Regions from separate parts of the Micromonospora globbae genome, predicted to be linked through region 2. Evidence: riboswitches for the same ligand, from Rfam matches in the RefSeq annotation. Region 2 holds a riboswitch; the other holds the start of a gene.
The links. Region 2 has a riboswitch for S-adenosylmethionine ahead of OG994_RS27580 (aminotransferase class V-fold PLP-dependent enzyme). Riboswitches for the same ligand answer to the same signal wherever they lie in the genome.

Region 1 (7,088 bases), 2.0 Mb from region 2:
GTCGGCGCCGTCGCCTTCGCGGGTGCCACCCGTCCGGCGGTGCTGAGTTTCCCGCTCTCCCGCGAGCGGATCAGCACGATCACCCGCGGCTCGGGCATCGCCGATGTCCTCTTTCCGGTGACGCGTGAGCGTCTGGAGGGCTACCGGCAGGCGGCCGAGGAGGCCGGCATCGCGTGGCGGGACGTCGTCGTCGCGGTGTGCTCGCGCAACGACGCGGCCGACGCCGAGCGGACCGCCGCGACCCTGCTGGCGTCCGCCGAGCCGCCCGACGCGATCGTCGCGATGAGCGACCAACAGGCGGCCGGCGTCCTCCGCGCGGCCCGGGCCGCCGGTCGCGCCGTCCCCCACGAGGTGGCGGTGACCGGGTGGGACGACTCGGCGTTGGCCGCACAGCTCGGGCTGACGACCGTCGCGCAATCCCTGCGCGAGCAGGGAGCGGCCTGTGCGCAGGCCGCACTGGGTGGTCGGACGCCGGTATCCCGGACCGCGCCCTGGTCCGTCGTCCGCCGAGGCAGCACCCGCCCGTGATCGGCGGCGCCACCGCGACCTACGGCTCGCCAGCGCCGTCCACGGCGTCGACGTCGATCCGCCAGAGGTCGTTGAAGGCGATGCTGTCGAAGAAGGCGGTGGCGTCGACGACCTTGCCGTCGCGGAAGGTCAGGAACCAGGCGTACGTGTTGGCGTACGTGGCGCCGGTGACGGTCACCCCGGCGCCGTCCCAGAGCACCACGACCGTGCCGGCGTCGGCGTCCTCGTAGATCGCCCGGACGGTCACCGGGCGGAACGGCGTGTCCGTGCCGAACCGCGCGTTGAACGGCCGCAGCACCTCGCTCACGAACTCCTCGGCCGTGTGGTACGTCCGGGCCGCCGCCGAGTTGCCGACGATCTCCCAGCGCATGTCGGGGGCGAAGATGTCCGTGATGCCGCCGGTGCCCGCGGACCAGTCCGCGAAGGCGCGGGCGACGATGTCCCGGTTGGCCGTCATGGCGACCACCTCCCTGCCCGCCGCCGCCCGGCGGGCCCGCCGGCATCATCCCACCGCCGCGCCCGCCCGGAATCCGACCGGCGGGCGGTGTCAGCTCCGCCGGCGGGCGCGGGACGTGGCCCGGGCGTTGGCCTTCTCGATGGCCCGGACGAGATCGTCCTTCGCCATGTCCTGCGGACGCGCGATGCCGACCTTCCGGGCCACCTCGTCGAGGTGGCCCTTGCTGGCGTTGGCGTCCACGCCCTGCGCGGTGTCCCGGGGCCGCGAACGGGACGCGGGGGTGCCCAGCTCGGCCTGCGGGTCGGACGGGCCGGGGTGCTCCTTGGGCTCCCAGTGGTCGCCCACCTTCTCGTGGGTGTGCTTCAGCGAGGCGAAGGCCGTGCGGTGGGCCCGCTCCCCGTCGCCGTAGGTCTCCTCGGCCGACTCGAGCGTCTTCTTGTACGTCCGCACCGCCTTGTCGTCGGAGCGGGCGACGGTCGAGGGCACGTCCGGACGCATCCGTTCGGCCTGCTCGTGCTTGTCGGTCACGGCGCGCTCCTCCCCCGGCGGTGCTCGTGTCCGCCGGGTACCCGGTCCCGGCCGGACCACACCGGCGGACCGGGGCAGGACCGGGCGCCGCGCCGCCCGGTCCGGCGGGACCCGACCCGGTGACGTCGCGCCCCGACAAGGCCGCCCGCCGCCCGGTCCCGCGGGACCCGACCCGGCGCCGTCGCGGCTCGACCCGCCGTCGCGTGAGGGTGGTCATATCGGCTGGACGATGCCCGGCGGTGGGCTGCTAGCCTCTGCGCAGGTCATGAGCGCCAGCGCGTAGCCCCGGCTTGCTGGCCGGCAACCCTCCTCCGCGGTGGGGTGCCCCGGGTGAGGACCGGGCACCGGAGCGACATCCGGTGCAAGCGTGGCCTGGTTCCCAGGTCAGCAACGACCCAGGAGAGCCAATGTCGTGTGAGCACACCATCCCGTCCGTCGGCCTCGGCGCGCCCGACGCGTCCGATCGCTGGCCGCTGTCGCCGCGTCTGACCCGGCGCCGACACGTCGACATGATGTGGGTGTGCAGCGCCGCCTGTCCGCGCGGCGCCCGGCGCTGACGGCGCCCCTTCCCGCCACACCGATCCGTCCAGCGGCCCACCCGTCGGGTGCGCCGTCGGCGGCGCACGCCCGTGCCCCGCCGTTGACCGACTCCGGAGACACCTGTGCGAATCCTTCCTGCCCTGACCCGGCTGGCCGCCCTCGGCGCGGCCGCGATCCTCGGCGCCGCCACCCTCACCGCCTGCGGCGACGGCTCCTCGTCCGGCGCCGCCGACAACCCGTACCACCTGCTCCAGCCCGGCGTGCTGCGCGCCGGCACGCTCACCGACGCCCCGCCGAACGTGTACCTGAAGGACGGCGAGTTCACCGGCTTCGACAACGACCTCCTGCGCGCGGTCGCTGGCAAGATCGGCCTGAAGGTCGAGTTCGTGGCCACCGACTTCTCCGCCCTGCTCTCGCAGGTCAACAACCGCAAGTTCGACGTGGGCAGCTCCTCGATCACCATCACCGAGGCGCGGAAGAAGACCGTCGACTTCGGCAACGGCTACGACTTCGGCTACTTCGGACTCGACGTGCCCGCCGGTTCCCCGATCCGCAGCTTCGACGAGCTGCCGGGCAAGCGTGTCGTCGTCGTGCAGGGCACCGTCCAGGACGACTACGCCACCAGCAAGGGCCTCGACCCCGTGCGGGTGCCCGACTACAACGGCGCGATCAACCAGCTCAAGGCCGGCACCGCGGACGCCTGGATCGCCCCGGCCGAGATCGGCGACAAGTCGGCCGCGGACAGCGGCGGGAAGATCGTCGTGGCCGCGAAGCTGCTGAGCCCCGCGCCGACCGCGTACGCGGTGGCGAAGGGGAACGACGCCCTGCGCGAGGCGCTCAACAAGGGCCTCGACGAGGTCATCGCCGACGGCACGTGGAGCCGGTTGCAGGCCCAGTACTACCCGGGCCGGCCGATCCCCGAGGACTTCAAGCCGGGCAGCGGCACGGTGGCGGTCCCCGCGGCGCCGAGCGCGTCGGCGTCGGCGGCGTCCTGACGGAAGAAACGAACGAGCGGAGCGGTAGGAGACACGGCCGATGGATCCGTTGCGCACCCTGTGGGAGACCTTCTTCGACTGGGAGTCGATGCGCGAGGCGCTGCCCGAGATGCTCACCGTCGGGTTGCCCAACACGCTGATCCTCGCGGTCTCCGCCGCCCTGCTCGGCTCGGTGCTGGGCATGCTGCTGGCCATCGCGGGCATCTCCCGCACCCGGTGGCTGCGCTGGCCGGCCCGCGTCTACACCGACGTGTTCCGGGGGCTGCCGGCCGCCGCGACCATCCTGCTGATCGGCGTCGGCCTCGCGCCCCTCGGCATGCAGGTGTGGGGGCCGAACCCGTACCCGCTGGGCATCCTGGCGCTCTCCCTGATCGCCGCCGCCTACATCGGAGAGATCTTCCGCTCCGGCATCCAGTCGGTGGAGGCGGCCCAGTTGGAGGGCGCCCGGGCCCTGGGGTTCTCCTGGGGCGAGGCCATGCGGGTGGTCATCATCCCGCAGGGCGTACGCCGGGTCCTGCCGGCCTGGGTCAACCAGCTCATCGCGTTGATCAAGGACTCCAGCCTCGTCTACTTCCTCGGCCTGGTGGCCAGCCAGCGGGAGCTGTTCCGCATCGGGCAGGACTACGCCGCCACGACGGGCAACGAGTCGGCGCTGCTGCTGGCCGGGCTCTTCTACCTGGCGCTCACCGTGCCGTTGACCCACGTGGTCAACGCGATCGACCGGCGGCTGCGGCACGGGCGGCCCGCCGCCGGGCCGGCCGACGACATCGACGACACCGACCTGGCGCTGCCCGGCGCGGCGGGAGGGAACCAGCGATGAGCATCGACACCACCACGTCGGTCAGCCTGGGCGTGCGCGACGTCCACCTGGCCTTCGGCGCCAACCGGGTGCTGCGGGGCGTGGACCTCACCGTGGCGCGCGGCGCGACGGCGTGCGTCATCGGGCCGTCCGGCTCCGGCAAGTCGACGTTGCTGCGTACGATCAACCGCCTCATCGAGCCCGACCGCGGCGACGTGCTCCTCGACGGCCGCAGCGTGCTGGCCGACGACCCGGACGCCCTGCGGCAGCGGGTCGGCATGGTCTTCCAGCAGTTCAACCTGTTTCCGCACATGAGCGTCCTGCGCAACGTCACCCTGGCGCTGCGGCGGATCAAGAAGTTGCCCGAGGACGAGGCGGTGGCGATCGCGCGGGCCCAGTTGGAGCTGGTGGGCCTGGCCGGCAAGGCGGACGCCCGCCCGGGGCACCTGTCCGGCGGGCAGCAGCAGCGGGTGGCGATCGCCCGGGCGCTGGCGCTGCAACCGCAGGTGATGCTCTTCGACGAGGCGACCAGCGCCCTCGACCCGGAGCTGGTCAAGGGCGTGCTCGGTGTGATGGCCGACCTGGCCTCCGGCGGCATGACCATGGTGGTGGTCACCCACGAGATGGGCTTCGCGCGGCAGGTCGCCGACACGGTGGCCTTCATGGACCGCGGCGTGGTGCTGGAGGCCGGCGAGCCGGCCGCGATCTTCGAGACGCCGGAGCACCCCCGGCTGCGCCGCTTCCTGTCCCAGGTCCTCTGAGGGGCCGCTCAGTCGGGCAGGACGTGGGTGACGTACCGGCGCGCCAGCGTGGCCACCACCGCGTCCGGGTCGGCCGCCCACACCTCGGCGTTGAAGATCTCCACCTCGATGTCGCCGGCGTAGCCGGCCTGTTCGACGGCCCGGCGCAGCAGCGGGAAGTCGATGTGCCCGTCGCCCATCATGCCGCGCGAGAGCAGGGCGTCCGGCGGCAGCGGCGTGATCCAGTCGCAGACCTGGAAGCTCGCGACGCGGCCCCGGGCGCGCCGGATCTGGCCCAGCACGTCCGGGTCCCACCAGACGTGGAACGTGTCGACCACGACACCGACCTGCTCGGCGGGGAACCGCTCGGCGAGGTCGAGGGCCTGCCCGAGGGTGGACAGCACACCCCGGTCGGCGCAGAAGATCGGGTGCATCGGTTCCAGGGCCAGCCGTACGCCCCGGCCGGCCGCGTACGGCGCGAGCTCGGCGATGCCCTCGGCCATCCGCTCCCGCGCGCCGGCGAGGTCGCGCGACCCCTCGGGCAGGCCGCCGACCACCATGACGAGGCAGGCCGCGCCCAGCTCGGCGGCCTCGTCGACGGCGCGGCGGTTGTCGTCGAGCGCCCGCCGCCGCCGCGCCGGGTCGGCGGCCGTGAGGAACCCGCCCCGGCACAGCGAGGACACCCGCAGACCGGCGTCGGCCACGAGGCGGGCGGCGGTGGGCACCCCGATCGCCTGGACGGGTTCGCGCCAGAGCCCGATCGACGGCAGCCCGGCCCGGACACAGCCGGCGACCGCCTCGGCGACGGACCACCGGTCCGTGGTCTTCTGGTTCAGCGACAGCCGGGCCAGCCGCGGGTCGCCCGGACGCGGGGTGGGCACGGCGGCCGGCCGGCCCGACGGCACGTCCACGGCGACGTCGCCGGTCACCGCCGCGCCGCCGGTCACCGGGACACCCCCGCGACGTCGAGGAACGCGCGCAGCCGCGCCGCGGCGAGGTCGGGATCGGGCAGCAGCCGCGCGTCGTCGGCGAGCCGGGCCAGCTCGGCGAGGTGCACCACCGACCGGCCGCTCTGCAGGCCGCCCACCATGGTGAAGCCGGGCTGGTGGCCGCAGAGCCACGCGAGGAACGCGATGCCGGTCTTGTAGTACCAGGTCGGCGCGGTGAAGATGTGCCGGGCCAGCGGCACGGTCGGCGCGAGGAGGGCGTCGTACCGCGCCGGGTCGCCCGCGTCGAGGGCCTGGAGCGCGGCCGAGGCGGCCGGCGCGATGGCCGCGAACACCCCGAGCAGGGCGTCGCTGTGGTGCACGCCGTCGCCGCGGATCAGCTCCGGGTAGTGGAAGTCGTCGCCGGTGTAGAGGCGTACGCCGGACGGCAGCGCCGCCCGCAGCCCCCGCTCGTGCTCCGCGTCGAGCAGCGACACCTTCACCCCGTCGACCCGGCCCCGGTACCGGCCGATCAGGTCGAGGAGCGCCGCCGTGGCCGCCGGCACCTCGGGTGAGCCCCAGTAGCCGTGCAGCGCCGGGTCGAACATCGGCCCCAACCAGTGCAGGATCACCGGTCGGGACACCTGGTCGAGCAGCCGCCCGTACACCTTCGCGTAGTCCTCCGGGCCGCGGGCGATCCGCGCGAGCTGGCGGCTGGCCATGAGGATGACCTGCGCGCCGCTGGCCTCCATAACCTCGATCTGCTCCGCGTACGCGGCCGTCACGTCGTCGAGGGAGGCGAGGTCGGCCGGGGCGTGGTCGGTGCCCGCGCCGGCCGCGATGCGCCCGCCGACCGTGCGGGCCTCGGCCGCGCTGCGCGCGACGAGTTCTCGGGTGGTGGCCCAGTCCAGCCCCATGCCGCGCTGCGCGGTGTCCATGGCCTCGGCCACGCCCAGCCCGTACGACCACAGGTGCCGCCGGAACGCGAGGGTCGCCTCCCAGTCGACGGCGGCCGGCGCGCCGGGGGTGTTGTCGCCGAGCGGGTCGGCCACCACGTGCGCGGCGGCGAAGGCGACCCGGGAGGCGAGGGGCCGGGCCGGGCGCGGCCAGTCGGCGGGCCCGGCGAGCCGCCGCTCCTCCACCGTCCCGTCGGGACGCGGCAGGCGTACGACCGCGCTCACGCCGTCAGCTCCGGCAGCTCGACGCGGCGGCCCTCCCGCGACGAGCGCAGCCCGGCCTCGGCGAGCTGCACGCCGCGAGCGCCCGAGAGCAGGTCGTACGGGTTCGGCGCGTCCTCGACGACGTGCCGCACGAACTGTTCCCACTGCGCCTTGAAGCCGTTCTCCAGCACGGCGTTGTCCGGCACCTCCTGCCACTGGTCGCGGAAGCGCTGGGTCTCCACGAGGTCCGGGTTCCACACCGGTTTCGGGGTGACGGCCCGGTGCTGCACCCGGCACCGGTGCAGCCCGGCCACCGCGCTGCCCTCGGTGCCGTCCACCTGGAACTCGACCAGCTCGTCCCGGTTGACCCGGACGGCCCACGAGGAGTTGACCTGCGCGACGATCCCGCCGTCGA
Region 2 (7,088 bases):
GGGGCGGCACCACTACCTCTGCCTGGCTCGGCTCGACAACTCGACCGAGGCCGAGCCGGAGGACGCGCTGTTCGACGCTCCCCCCGCCCGCCCGGGCGGCGCCTGGCTCGGCGAGGCCGGCCGGCTCGGCAAGCAGGTCCAGCGGTTGCGGGACTGGGCGATGGAGACGGAGACCGGCGACCGGGACGAACTGGACCCGGGCGTCGACGACCAGGCGTGGCGGCTCGTCTCGATGCCGGCGCGGGAGTGTGTGGGCGCGACCCGCTGCCCGTTCGGCGCCGAGTGCTTCGCCGAGGCGTCCCGCGCCCGTGCCCGCGAGGCGGACATCGTCGTCACCAACCACAGCCTCCTCGCGGTCGACATGCTGGCCGGGCGCCAGATCGTGCCGCCGCACAAGCTGCTCATCGTCGACGAGGCGCACGAGCTGGCCGACCGGGTGTCCTCGGCCGCCCAGGCCGAGCTGGTGCCGGAGCTCATCGACCGGTCCACCCGGCGGGCCCGCCCGCTGCTCAAGCCGGAGGTCGCCGAGGCGCTCACGGCGGCCGGTGACGCGCTCGCCGTGGGCCTGGCCGAGGCGCCGGCGGGGCGCATCACCGCCGGCCTGCCCGCGCCGCTGCGGGAGGCGTGCACCCTGCTGGACGCGGCCACCCGGGGCGCGCTCGACGCGATCGGCGACGTGAAGGCCGACGATCCCGACCCCGTACGCAAGCAGCAGGCCCGGGCCGTCCTGGACGAGCTGTCGACCACGGCGCAGCGGCTGCTGGAGGAGAACGAGCACGACGTCGCCTGGGTGGAGAAGTCCGACAACGGCGGCCGGCGGGCGCTGGTCGTGGCCCCGCTCTCGGTGGCCGGCACCCTCGCCACCCACCTGTACGAGGACCGCACGGTGGTCGCCACGTCGGCCACCCTGACCCTCGGCGGCCGGTTCGACACGGTGGCCCGGGCGCTCGGGCTGGACGCCCCGCCGCCCTCGCCGCCGTCCCCGGCCGCCGCCGCCCTGGCCGCCTCGACCGGCCCGCGCACGGGCGAGGCCACGGACGCCCGTCCCGGCCGCGCCGCGCGGGGCCGCACGGCCGACGCCGCGGCCACCCCGGCCACCGAGGGCCCGGGCTGGCGTTCGCTGGACGTCGGGTCGCCGTTCGACTACGCCCGTCAGGGCATCCTCTACGTCGCCGCCCACCTGCCCCGGCCCAGCGTGTCCGGGTTGCCCGACGCCGCCGGTGAGGAGCTGCTGGCGCTGGTCGAGGCGCTCGGTGGCCGTACGCTCGGCCTCTTCTCCTCGCGACGGGCCGCCCAGCAGGCGGCGGAGCTGCTCCGCGCGCGTACCGACCTGCCGGTGCTGTTGCAGGGCGAGGAGGCGCTGCCGCTGCTGGTCCGCCGGTTCCGGGAGGAACGGTCGAGCTGCCTGTTCGGCGTCATGTCGCTGTGGCAGGGGGTGGACGTGCCGGGCGACTCGTGCCAGCTCGTGGTGATCGACCGGCTGCCGTTCCCCCGGCCGGACGAGCCGCTGGCCGCGGCCCGGGCGGCGGCGGTGGACGCGAGCGGCGGCTCGGGCTTCGCGGCGGTCAGCGTGCCGATCGCGGCGGTCCGCCTGGCACAGGGCGTCGGGCGGCTCATCCGGGCGACCGGCGACAGGGGCGTCGTCGCCGTCCTCGACTCGCGGCTGGAGACGGCCCGCGGCTACGGGCCGTTCCTGCGCCGCTCGCTGCCGCCGTTCTGGTACACGACCCGCCCGGACGTCGCGCGCGGGGCCCTGAAGCGCCTCGCCGCCGGCTGAGGCGCCGGACGGCCGTCAGGGGGCCTGGGAGGCGACCACCACGGCGTCCGGTGGGGTCTCCGGCACCGTGCGGGCCGCGAGCCGGCGGACGGCCGTGTTCAGCACGGCGATCAGTGGTACGGCGACGAGCGCGCCCGTGATGCCGGCGAGCACCACCCCGGCGGCGATGCCGATGATGACGGCGAGCGGGTGGATGGCGACGGCCCGGCCCATGATGAGCGGCTGGAGCACGTGCCCCTCCAACTGCTGCACCCCGATCACGGCGCCGAGGATGATCAGGGCGGTGACCGGGCCGCTGTCAACGAGGGCGATCAGGACGGCGACCCCACCGGAGAGCGCCGCCCCGACGATCGGGATGAACGCACCCAGGAAGACCAGCGCCGACAGCGGCAGCGCGAACGGGATGTCGAAGATCACCAGGAAGATGCCGATGCCCACGGCGTCGATGAAGGCGACCAGCACGGTGGCCCGGACGTAGGCCACGAGGGTCGCCCAGGCGGCCCGTCCCGCGTCGTCCACCCGCCAACGGGCGGCCACCGGCAGCAGCCGGACGAGGAAGCGCCAGATCCGATTGCCGTCACGCAGGAAGAAGAACGTGGCGAAGAGCACGAGCAGCGTGCCGGTCAGCACCTCGGCGAGGGTGGCGGCCGTGGTGGTCGCCGCGCTGGTGAAGCGGTCGGTGTTGTCGTTGACCCACTTCTGACCCTCGTCGATGTAGCGGTCCAGCTGGCTGTCGGAGACGTGCAGCGGGCCGGTCTTGAGCCAGTTCTGGATCTGCCGGACGCCCTGCGAGGACTTCTCGCTCAGCTCCGGCACCCCCTTGATGAACTCGTTCACCACGAGGGTCAGCGTGCCGACCACGGCGGCCAGGCCGCCGACGAGCACCACGGCGGTGGCGAGCGACCGGGGGAAGCGGGCCCGCAGCAGCCAGCCCACCGAGGGCGCCAGCAGGGCCGAGAGCAGCAGCGCGATGGCGAGCGGGATGATCACGATGCGGACGGTGCTGACGATCCTCAGCAGCGCCCAGGCCACCAGGCCGATCACGATCAGACGCCACGACCAGGCGGCGGCGATCCGCAGCCCGTGCGGCACCTCGGCGTCGTCCCGGCTGGTGGTGCTGCCCGGTGAGGGGGCCGGAGCCTCCGCGCCGACGACCGTGGCGGTCGGCGGGGCCACGGGACCGGGCGACGTCGGCGACGCCACTCCGCCCTCCTCGTGCTCGCCTTCGGACGCGACCCGCCGGGACCGCACGGACGCCCGTCCCGACTCGTACGCCCGGCGCAGCCGGTCGCGAATCCGCTCGAAGCGGCTCAAGCGCACCTCCTGGCAAGACGGCCGGCCCACGGCGACAGGGCGGACAGCATACGCCGACCCTCCGTCACGATAGGCCGGTTCCGCTACATTGCCCCGGTCACCGACCCGGCAACCACCGGGTTCCGGGCCGGGCGCGACACGGTAGCGTCTGCGGCGTGACCGCCGACAAGAATCTCGACTCCGGCCTGCCGATTCGCCTGCTGCACGACCGGGTGCTGGTGCGGATGGAGGGGAGCGAGGGCGAGCGCCGCTCCAGCGCCGGCATCGTGATCCCGGCGACCGCGGCGGTGGGCAAGCGCCTGGCCTGGGCCACCGCCGTCGGAGTGGGTCCGAACGTCCGCTCCATCGTCTCCGGCGACCGCGTCCTCTTCGACCCCGACGACCGCTCCGAGGTGGAACTGCACGGCCAGGGCTACGTCATGCTCCGCGAGCGCGACGTGCACGCCGTCGCCGCCGAGCGGATCGAGAACAACGCCACGGGTCTCTACCTCTAGCAGGGGCGAAGACGCCGCCGACGTCGTTTGCACCGCTCCCCGCCGGGAAGCCAGGGCGCACCACCGGCCCTGGGGAGGGACGATGCCCGAATGGATCAGGAAGCTGTTGTTCTGGGGCTTCATCGCGTTCCTGATCTACTTCATGGCGTTCCGGCCGGACGGCGCGGCGAACATCTTCAAGGCGATCGGAGCGGGGCTCGTGGCGATGTTCCAGGGTCTCGGTGACTTCCTCACCAGCCTGATGACCTGACGGGCGCCGCCCGCCGACCGCGACGCCCGCGACCGGTCGGTGCCGGCTCGCACACCGGCGCCGACCGGATCAGGCGTGCCCCGGCCAGCCCGGCCGCAGGTTGGGCCAACCGGGAGGGTTGTGCACCGGCGGCGGGGCCGCCAGCACCACGGGGATCGGCACCACGGGCTCCTCGGGAGCCTCCACGGTCCGCTGCGAACCGTCGGGGAACCGCAGGTGGTAGCGGTCGCCGTCCCACACGCCGGCGGGTGCCTGCGGATCGCGACCCACGAAGAACGACCGGTACGCGGTGATCGCCTCGAGCAGCTCCCGCTCCTCCCGCGCCGTCCGTTCCCGGTCGGTCGCCTTGCGGTCCAGGCCGCGCAGCGACCCGTCCCGCAGCAGCGCCAGCCGGGTGGCCGCGAACTGGTAGCCGCGCATGGCCCGGACACCCGCGTCCCCGGCGACCCGGCGCGCCCAGGCGCGGGCCGCGTGCCGGCGGCCGAGGCTGCTGAGCGCCGCGACCTCGGGCGGGCTGAGCCAGCCGGCCCGGACGTAGTCGGGCAGCCGCCGTTCGGTGAGCCGTCCCTCCCACGCCCGCAGCCACAGCGCCAGCCCGACCATGCCGAAGAAGATCGGGACCATCACCCCGATGAAGCCGTACAGCATGATCACCGCCTGGCCGGTGACCTGGGTGAGCGTCGGCAGCAGGTTCCAGGTGCCGTGCAGCATCATGGCCAGCAGCAGCCCCGCGATCGGCGCCAGTACGCGCACCCGGCGGTCGGCAGTGCGGGCGGCGATGCCGAGCCCGACGCCGGTCATCGAGGTGAACAGCGGGTGGGCGAACCCGAACAGCAGGATCCGGACGATGAAGATGGCGATGACCTGCTGCGCCCCGGTCGCCGGCCCGAACCGCTCCGCACCGGACGCGAAGCCGTAGCCGCCCAGGTAGAGGATGTTCTCGACCATGGCGAAGCCGACCGCGGACAGACCGCAGTAGACCAGCCCGTCGGTGATGCCCGACCACTCCCGCCGCCGGAAGACCAGCAGCAGGATGGGCCCGAGCGCCTTGGTCAGCTCCTCGATGAACGGCGCCACCAGCACACCGGTCAGCGGGGCGGGGAGCCCCGCGTCGGCGAAACGGCCGGCCGCGAAGTCGTTCACCGTCAGCGAGGCGGCCGTGGAGACGAAGGCGCCCCAGGTGAAGCAGAAGATCAGGTACTTCAGCGGTTCCGGCTCGTACCGGTCGAGCCAGAGGAAGCAGGCCACCAGCACCGGAACCGGCAGGATGGCGGCCACCACGCCGATCAGCAGCGCCTGGAGGCCGAGGCTCTCGCCCAGGGTGAAGACCATGAAGACCGCGCAGGCGGCGATGAGGAGCACCACCCCGGCGAGCACCAGGAACCGCCGCCAGCCCAGCCGGCGCAGCGGCATCCGCGGCGCGGCACCGGGTGGGGCGGACGGCACGGGCGGCGGCGCGCCGCCGGGCGGGGTGTCGGCCATGCGGTCAGCGTAGTCACCCCCGGCCGGCTGGTTCCCGGGCATCGGCGCCCGTTATGCTGCGGCAAGGTCACGAGCGCCAGCGTCAAGCCCCGGCTTGCTGGCCGGCAACCCTCGTCGAGTTCGCGGTGGGGTGCCCCGGGTGATGACCGGGCCCGGCCCGAACCGCGCGCCGGGCAAGCGCGGACCCCGTCCCGACGCCGCCCGGGGTCCCTGACCCCGGAGGTTCCGGCATGTCCGTCACCCTCGTGTCCCCGTCCGCCGCCCCGACGACCGTCGCGCCCGCCGCCGGGCCGCTCGACGTCCTCGGCGTACCCGGCGAGATCAACCTCGACTACGCGGCCACCGCGCCGTGCGCGCGGGCCGCGGCCGACGCGGTCGCCGAGCTCCTGCCGTGGTACGCGAGCGTGCACCGCGGCGCCGGCGCGCTCTCCCGCCGCTGCACCCTCGCCTACGAGCGGGCCCGGCAGACGGTCGGCGACTTCTTCGGCGCCCGCGCCGACGACCACGTGATCTTCACCCGCAACACCACCGACGCGCTGAACCTGCTGGCCCGGTCGCTGCCCCCGGGCACCACGGTGGTCACGTTCGCCAGCGAACACCACGCGAACCTGCTGCCCTGGCCGCGCGGCTCGGTGCGGCTGCCGGTGCCGGCCGACGCGGGTGGGGCCGTGCGCGCGCTCGACGCGGCCCTCACGGAGCTGCGCCGGGCCGCGAACCCGGGCCTGCCGGTGCTGGTCGCGGTGACCGGGGCGAGCAACGTGACCGGCGAGCGCTGGCCGGTGTCCGAGCTGGCGCGGGTGGCCCGGCGGCACGGGGCACGGATCGCGCTGGACGCCGCGCAGCTCGCCCCGCACGCCCCGGTCGACCTGCTCGCGCTGGACGTCGACTACCTCGCCGTGTCCGGCCACAAGCTCTACGCCCCGTTCGGCGCCGGGGTCCTGATCGGGCGGGCCGACTGGCTCGACGCGGCCCCGCCGTACCTGGCCGGTGGCGGGGCCACCCAGCGCGTCGGCGCGGGCACCCACGAGGTCACCTGGGCCGTCGGACCGGCGCGGCACGAGGGAGGCACCCCGAACCTGCTCGGGGCCGTGGCGCTCGCCGCGGTCTGCGCGGCGCTCGCCGACGCCGACCGGGCCGCCCTGCACGAGCACGAGCAGCGTCTGCTGGCCCGGCTGCGAGACGGCATCGCCGCCCTGCCGCACGTGGTGGAGCTGCGCACCTTCGGGCCGGACGCGCCGCGCGTGGGCATCGTCTCGTTCGTGGTGGCCGGCCGGGACTCCGCGGAGGTGGCCGCCGAGCTGGCCCGGGAGCACGCCGTCGGGGTGCGGGACGGCCTGTTCTGCGCGCACCCGCTGGCCCGCCGGCTGCTCGCCGAGGCGGCCGCCCGGACGGGCCGGCGGGACCTTCCACCGACGGCGGTGCGGGCCAGCATCGGCCTGGGCAGCACCCGGGAACACGTGGACCGTCTGCTCGCGGCCCTCGCCACCCTCGTCTGAGGCAGGTCAGCCGACGGGAGGCGCGGTGGGCGGCTTCGTCCGGCCCTCGTCCGGTTCGGGCCGCTCACCCCGGGGCGTCTCCTGTTCGCCGAACGACTTCCGGATCAGCCGGTTCGCCTCCTCCTGCTCGATGCCGGAGGCCACCAGGAGGTCGCTGGCGGCGGTGCGGATCTGGGCGACGACCACGCTGCCGGAGAAGCCCACCCCGTGGCCGTACGCCCGGCCGGCCTCGCTCACGGCGCGCAGCGCCCGCTCCCGGGCCTGTTCCGGCTCGT

Region 1: linked by a shared signal. The riboswitch ahead of OG994_RS05490 (ABC transporter substrate-binding protein) and the one ahead of OG994_RS27580 (aminotransferase class V-fold PLP-dependent enzyme) in region 2 are both predicted to bind S-adenosylmethionine.

What each region holds. Positions count from the first base shown of each region.
Region 1 is NZ_CP108084.1:1,233,800-1,240,887, reverse strand. It holds gene OG994_RS05505 (LacI family DNA-binding transcriptional regulator) at 1-528, shown strand, start outside; gene OG994_RS05500 (nuclear transport factor 2 family protein) at 548-985, opposite strand; gene OG994_RS05495 (ChaB family protein) at 1,076-1,483, opposite strand; SAM riboswitch class IV at 1,775-1,887, shown strand; gene OG994_RS05490 (ABC transporter substrate-binding protein) at 2,176-3,048, shown strand; gene OG994_RS05485 (amino acid ABC transporter permease) at 3,089-3,868, shown strand; gene OG994_RS05480 (amino acid ABC transporter ATP-binding protein) at 3,871-4,608, shown strand; gene OG994_RS05475 (sugar phosphate isomerase/epimerase family protein) at 4,617-5,438, opposite strand; gene OG994_RS05470 (dihydrodipicolinate synthase family protein) at 5,531-6,694, opposite strand; gene OG994_RS05465 (Gfo/Idh/MocA family protein) at 6,691-7,088, opposite strand, start outside.
Region 2 is NZ_CP108084.1:6,049,853-6,056,940, reverse strand. It holds gene OG994_RS27605 (ATP-dependent DNA helicase) at 1-1,777, shown strand, start outside; gene OG994_RS27600 (AI-2E family transporter) at 1,793-3,091, opposite strand; gene OG994_RS27595 (GroES family chaperonin) at 3,247-3,585, shown strand; gene OG994_RS27590 (hypothetical protein) at 3,668-3,835, shown strand; gene OG994_RS27585 (PrsW family intramembrane metalloprotease) at 3,905-5,359, opposite strand; SAM riboswitch class IV at 5,383-5,503, shown strand; gene OG994_RS27580 (aminotransferase class V-fold PLP-dependent enzyme) at 5,548-6,813, shown strand; gene OG994_RS27575 (FUSC family protein) at 6,820-7,088, opposite strand, start outside.